DNA from 2 places in the Enterobacter sp. UPMP2060 genome. Region 1 is predicted to be linked to the other one. Evidence: riboswitches for the same ligand, from Rfam matches in the RefSeq annotation. Region 1 holds a riboswitch; the other holds the start of a gene.

The links. A riboswitch is a leader RNA that binds a small molecule or an ion and turns the genes downstream of it on or off. The one in region 1 is predicted to bind thiamine pyrophosphate.
Region 2: linked by a shared signal. The riboswitch ahead of thiB (thiamine ABC transporter substrate binding subunit) and the one ahead of thiC (phosphomethylpyrimidine synthase ThiC) in region 1 are both predicted to bind thiamine pyrophosphate.

What each region holds. Positions count from the first base shown of each region.
Region 1 covers NZ_JBSKJQ010000020.1:6,639-10,049, forward strand. Annotated here, with positions in the region: gene hemE (uroporphyrinogen decarboxylase) at 1-23, opposite strand, end outside; gene nudC (NAD(+) diphosphatase) at 62-835, opposite strand; gene ACWKXN_RS21870 (Rsd/AlgQ family anti-sigma factor) at 931-1,428, shown strand; TPP riboswitch at 1,483-1,594, shown strand; gene thiC (phosphomethylpyrimidine synthase ThiC) at 1,673-3,411, shown strand, end outside.
Region 2 covers NZ_JBSKJQ010000004.1:151,664-155,074, forward strand. Annotated here, with positions in the region: gene sgrR (HTH-type transcriptional regulator SgrR) at 1-1,201, shown strand, start outside; TPP riboswitch at 1,238-1,338, shown strand; gene thiB (thiamine ABC transporter substrate binding subunit) at 1,370-2,353, shown strand; gene thiP (thiamine/thiamine pyrophosphate ABC transporter permease ThiP) at 2,329-3,411, shown strand, end outside.

The DNA of each region.
Region 1 (3,411 bases):
CGATCGTTCTTCAGTTCGGTCATTTTTGCAGTTCCTTAAGCGTCATGGCCTCAGTGTAACACTACTCATACTCGGCCCGACACATCGCCACGGTATCTTCTATCAGCCGACGCGCCACGGTGCCCGGCGGAGGCAACAGCGGTAGATCGTCATAGCGATACCAGTTTGCCTCCAGCAGCTCTTTCTGATCGATAACGATCTCGCCGCTGTCGTATTCGGCCATAAATGCCGTCATCAGCGACTGCGGGAACGGCCACGGCTGCGAGGTAACGTAGCGCAGGTTCTTCACTTTGATCCCGCTCTCCTCCATCACCTCGCGCGCTACCGCCTGCTCCAGCGTTTCGCCCAACTCGACGAAGCCGGCCAGCACGGTGTGAATGCCGTTGCGATGGCGGGTATGCTGCGCCAGCAGGATGGAATCCTCCCGGCGGATAGCGACGATAATGCACGGCGCTATCTGCGGATAGTAGCGTTCGCGGCAGTGGCTGCAGAGCATCGCCCACTCGGTTTTGCTCGGGCGCATGGTATGACCGCAGTAGCCGCAGTATTTATGCGAGCGGTAAAACTCAGAAAGCTGCACGCCGCGCCCCGCCAGCTGGAACAGCCCCACGTCCAGATCCAGCACCTGGCGCACCGATCCCATATCCTGGCGGCGGGACTGTTGGATCAACCACACCGGCTCACCCTGCCACTCGCCGATCTTCAGCGCAGGCTGGCCGACGAGATCGAACGCCTCAGCTGCACCGTAGGGGATTTCCCCGGCAGGAAGCCATAATTTTTGTTCGTGACTGACGATCCACCAACCAAGATCTGATTTTTCAATAATACGATCCATATCTATTGCACTACCTTCGCTTCACTGACATGTTGTTAGCATTGTGGTTACATTCTGGATAAGCAGATTCAATCCTACATTTTGCGGAGTCGACCATGTTAAACCAGCTGGAAAGCCTGACTGAGCGCGTTAGAGGAAATAACAAACTGGTGGATCGCTGGCTACATGTACGCAAGCATCTACTCGTGGCTTATTACAATCTGGTCGGTATTAAGCCTGGCAAAGAATCGTTTATGCGACTGAATGAAAAAGCGCTGGATGATTTTTGTCAGGGCCTGGTCGACTATCTGTCCGACGGCCATTTCAATATTTATGAACGCATTATCCGCGAAATGGAAGGGACAACACCCTATTTAGCGGCCAGCAAGCTCTATCCCCTTCTGGAAGCCAACACCCAGCAGATCATGGATTACTATGATTCCGCGCTCGAGAACGCTATCGATCACGATAACTATCTTGAGTTTCAGCAGGCGCTATCCGACCTCGGCGAAGCGCTGGAAGAGCGATTCACGCTGGAAGATAAGCTGATCGCCCTCGTGCTGGACAATGATTTGAACATCAGTAACGAAGAGAACGTCGCGCGCCCTGCTTGAGTTCTTCATCGTTAACGAGTAATTTACAATCATTCGCCCCTCTCACGAGGGGGATTTTTCTTGTCGGAGTGCCCAGCGCCTGAAAGCGCGGGCTGAGACCGTTAATTCGGGATCCGCGGAACCTGATCAGGCTAATACCTGCGAAGGGAACAAGAGTCACACTGCTGTTGTATCGCCTGAGGGCGATCCTCTCTTGCTTCATCCGTCGTCTGACAAGCCATGTCCTTCACTTTTGGAATGAGCTATGTCTACTGCAAAACTGACCCGCCGCGAACAGCGCGCACAGGCCCAACACTTCATCGACACGCTGGAAGGCACCGCTTTCCCGAACTCGAAGCGCATCTACATTTCCGGCTCGCAGACCGATATCCGCGTCCCAATGCGCGAAATCCAGCTTAGCCCGACGCTTATCGGCGGCAGCAAAGATAACCCGCAGTATGAAGACAACGAAGCCGTGCCGGTATATGACACCTCCGGTCCGTACGGCGATCCTGATGTTGCCATCAACGTCCAGCAGGGTCTGGCGAAGCTGCGCCAGCCTTGGATTGACGCGCGTAACGACTGCGAAGAGCTGAGCGTCCTGAGTTCTGCGTACACCAAAGAGCGCCTGGCCGACGACGGCCTGGACGAGCTGCGCTTTACCGGCCTGCTGACGCCAAAACGCGCTAAAGCGGGCAAATGCGTGACCCAGCTGCACTACGCGCGCCGGGGCATCGTCACGCCGGAGATGGAGTTCATCGCCATCCGCGAAAACATGGGTCGCGAGCGCATCCGTAGCGAAGTGCTGCGCTATCAGCATCCGGGTGAAGGCTTTGGCGCTCGCCTGCCGGAGAACATCACGCCGGAATTTGTGCGTGACGAAGTGGCCGCAGGCCGCGCGATTATCCCTGCCAATATCAACCACCCGGAATCCGAGCCGATGATTATTGGCCGCAACTTCCTGGTGAAGGTCAACGCTAACATCGGTAACTCGGCCGTCACCTCCTCCATCGAAGAAGAGGTGGAGAAGCTGGTCTGGTCCACGCGCTGGGGCGCGGACACGGTAATGGACCTCTCCACTGGACGCTATATTCACGAAACCCGCGAATGGATCCTGCGTAACAGCCCGGTACCGATTGGCACCGTCCCGATTTATCAGGCGCTGGAAAAGGTCAACGGCATTGCCGAAGACCTCACCTGGGAAGCGTTCCGCGACACGCTGCTGGAGCAGGCCGAACAGGGCGTGGACTACTTCACCATTCACGCGGGCGTGCTGCTGCGCTACGTGCCGATGACGGCGAAGCGCCTGACCGGCATCGTCTCGCGCGGCGGTTCCATCATGGCGAAGTGGTGCCTGTCCCATCATCAGGAAAACTTCCTCTACGAACACTTCCGCGAAATTTGCGAAATCTGCGCCGCGTACGATGTCTCTCTGTCGCTGGGCGACGGCCTGCGTCCGGGCTCTATTCGCGACGCGAACGACGAAGCGCAGTTTGCCGAGCTGCACACGCTGGGCGAACTGACCAAAATCGCCTGGGAGTATGACGTGCAGGTGATGATTGAAGGCCCGGGCCACGTGCCGATGCAGATGATCCGCCGCAACATGACCGAGGAGCTGGAGCACTGCCACGAAGCGCCGTTCTATACCCTGGGGCCGTTGACCACCGATATTGCGCCGGGCTATGACCACTTCACGTCCGGAATTGGAGCGGCGATGATCGGCTGGTTCGGCTGCGCCATGCTCTGCTACGTAACGCCGAAAGAGCACCTCGGCCTGCCAAACAAAGAGGACGTGAAGCAGGGGCTGATCACCTACAAAATTGCCGCCCACGCGGCGGATCTGGCCAAAGGCCACCCGGGCGCGCAAATCCGCGATAACGCCATGTCGAAGGCGCGCTTCGAATTCCGCTGGGAAGACCAGTTCAACCTGGCGCTGGACCCGTTCACCGCCCGCGCCTATCACGACGAAACCCTGCCGCAGGAATCAGGCAAAGTCGCACATTT
Region 2 (3,411 bases), on a different contig from region 1:
CGGCCTGACGCGGATAAATGAGGAAAACGGGGAACTGGAGGCGGATATCGCGCACCACTGGCAGCAGCTTTCCCCGCGCCACTGGCGCTTCTTTTTACGCCCCGGCATCCACTTTCACCACGGCCGCGAGCTGGAAATGCACGACGTCATCGCCTCTCTGGAACGAGCCCGCAGGCTACCGCTCTACTCGCATATCTCCCGCATCCACTCCCCCACGGCCTGGACGCTGGATATTGAGCTGTCGCAGCAGGATAAGTGGCTTCCCTGGCTGCTGGGCTACGTGCCGTCGATGATTTTGCCCGGCGAGTGGGAATCAATGAACAATTTTGCCAGCCTGCCGATTGGCACCGGGCCCTACTCCGTGTCCCGCAATAACAGCAACCAGCTGAAAATCCGCGCGTTCGACGACTACTTTGGCTATCGGGCGCTGATCGACGAAGTGAACGTCTGGGTATTGCCGGATCTCAATGAAGACCTGAGCTGCGGGCTGACGCTGGAAGGCCCCACCACGGGAGAAAAAGCCGTGGAGAGTCGCCTCGAGGAAGGGTGTTACTATCTCCTGTTTGACCGCCGCACCCACCGTGGGGCAAACCAGGCCGTCCGCAAGTGGGTTAGCCACGTTTTGTCCCCTTCCAATCTGATCTACCATGCGGAAGAGCAGTACCAGACATACTGGTTCCCGGCGTACGGCCTGCTTCCGCGCTGGCACCACGCCCGCCCGGTGCACTGCGACAAACCCGCAGGGCTGGAGTCCATCACCCTGACCTACTACCGCGAACACGTGGAGCATCGTTTTATCGCCAGAATCATGACCCGGCTGCTGGCAGCCGAGGGGGTTACGTTAGAGGTCAGGGAAGTGGACTATGACGAATGGCATCAGGGGGAGATCGCCAGTGATATCTGGCTCAACAGCGCCAACTTTACCCTGCCGCTCGATTTTTCCCTTTTCTCGCATCTGTATGAAGTCCCGCTGATCCAGCACTGCATCGACCGTGACTGGCAGCAGGATGCCGCCCTGTGGCGCGCGGGCGAAATGAATCTTGCAGCGTGGTGCCAGCAGCTTCTGGCCGAGCAGGCGATCGTACCCTTGATCCACCACTGGCTGATGATCCAGGGCCAGCGCAGCATGCGCGGCCTACGGATGAACACCCTGGGCTGGTTTGATTTTAAATCCGCCTGGTTTGCGCCGCCGGAGCCATAACGCTTTCGTAATATTCACCAAATCATTACAATAGCGCCGTTCTCAACGGGGTGCTGCATCACAGATGTGCGCTGAGATAATACCCGTCGAACCTGATCCGGATAACGCCGGCGAAGGGATTTGAGGCTGTCTCTCAAAATCCTTTGCCACTCAACTTTGAGGTGCAAAGTGTTAAAAAAAGTTCTCCCCCTGCTGGCGCTGTTTGCGCTGCCTGCTTTTGCGAAGCCCGTCCTGACGGTCTACACCTATGACTCCTTCTCTGCCGACTGGGGCCCTGGCCCGGTGGTTAAAAAAGCCTTCGAAGCTGACTGTAACTGCGAGCTGAAGTTCGTGGCGCTGGAAGATGGCGTATCGCTGCTCAACCGTCTGCGCATGGAAGGGAAAAACAGCAAGGCCGACGTGGTGCTCGGGCTGGATAACAACCTGCTGGAAGCCGCCTCGCAAACCAAACTGTTTGCCAAAAGCGGCGTAGCGGCAGAGGCCGTTAACGTGCCGGGCGGCTGGAAAAACGACACCTTTGTGCCGTTCGACTATGGCTACTTTGCTTTTGTTTACGACAAAAATAAGCTGAAAAACCCGCCGAAGAGCCTGAAAGAGCTGGTTGAGAGTGACCAGAAATGGCGCGTGATTTATGAAGATCCGCGCACCAGTACGCCAGGCCTGGGCCTGCTGCTGTGGATGCAAAAGGTTTACGGGGATAAAGCGCCGGAGGCGTGGCAGAAACTGGCCGCCAAAACCGTCACCGTCACCAAAGGCTGGAGCGAAGCCTATGGCCTGTTCCTGAAAGGTGAAAGCGATCTGGTGCTGAGCTACACCACCTCTCCGGCCTACCACATCATCGCCGAGAAGAAAGATAACTATGCTGCCGCTGATTTTGCTGAAGGGCACTATCTGCAGGTGGAAGTCGCCGCGCGTACCGCCGCCAGCAAGCAGCCGGAGCTGGCCGAGAAGTTCCTGAAATTTATGGTTTCACCGGCGTTCCAGAATGCGATTCCCGCAGGCAACTGGATGTATCCGGTCACGAACGTTGCGCTGCCCGCAGGTTTCGAGCAGCTGACCAAACCAAAAACCTCGCTGGAGTTTACGCCGCAGCAGGTCGCCGCGCAGCGTGCAGCATGGGTAAGTGAATGGCAACGCGCCGTCAGCCGTTGATTCCCGGCTGGTTACTTCCCGGGCTGCTCGCCGCCACAGTGATGGTGGCGGTCAGCCTGGGGGCTTTTCTTGCACTGTGGTTCAACGCGCCAGAGAGCGACCTGCTCGCCCTCTGGCACGACAGCTACCTCTGGCACGTTATCCGTTTCTCCTTCTGGCAGGCGTCGCTCTCAGCCCTGCTGTCGGTGCTCCCGGCTATTTTCCTGGCGCGCGCCCTGTATCGGCGGCGCTTCCCCGGCAGGCTGGCACTGCTGCGCCTGTGCGCCATGACGCTGATCCTGCCCGTGCTGGTGGCGGTGTTTGGCATCCTCAGCGTTTACGGTCGCCAGGGCTGGCTGGCTTCGCTGTTCGGCCAGCTTGGTCTGGAATGGTCATTCTCTCCTTACGGCCTGCAGGGCATTCTGCTCGCGCACGTCTTTTTCAATATGCCGATGGCAACGCGCCTTTTTTTACAGGCGCTGGAGAACATTCCCGGCGAGCAGCGGCAGATTGCCGCCCAGCTCGGCATGCGCGGCGTGTCGTTCTTCCGCTTTGTCGAATGGCCATGGTTGCGCCGCCAGCTCCCGCCCGTCGCGGCGTTAATCTTTATGCTCTGCTTTGCCAGCTTTGCCACCGTGCTGTCGCTCGGCGGCGGGCCGCAGGCCACCACCATTGAGCTGGCGATTTACCAGGCGCTGAGTTACGACTACGATCCCGGTCGCGCCGCGCTGCTGGCGATGGTGCAGATGGCGTGCTGCCTTGTGCTGGTGCTGCTGAGCCAGCGGCTGAGTAAAGCCATTCCTGCTGGCAGTAATCAAATAACCGGCTGGCGCGATCCGCAGGACAGCCTGCACAGCCGCGTTACCGATTTTATCCTGATCGCGCTGGCGCTCCTGCTTCTGCTGCCGCCGCTAATGGCCGTTATCGTTGACGGATTGAACCTCAATCTCATCTCCGTCCTGCAACAGCCCGTCCTCTGGCAGGCGACATGGACCTCGCTGCGTATCGCGCTGGCGGCAGGGTTACTGTGCGTCGTGCTAACCATGATGCTGCTGTGGAGCAGCCGTGAACTCTATGCC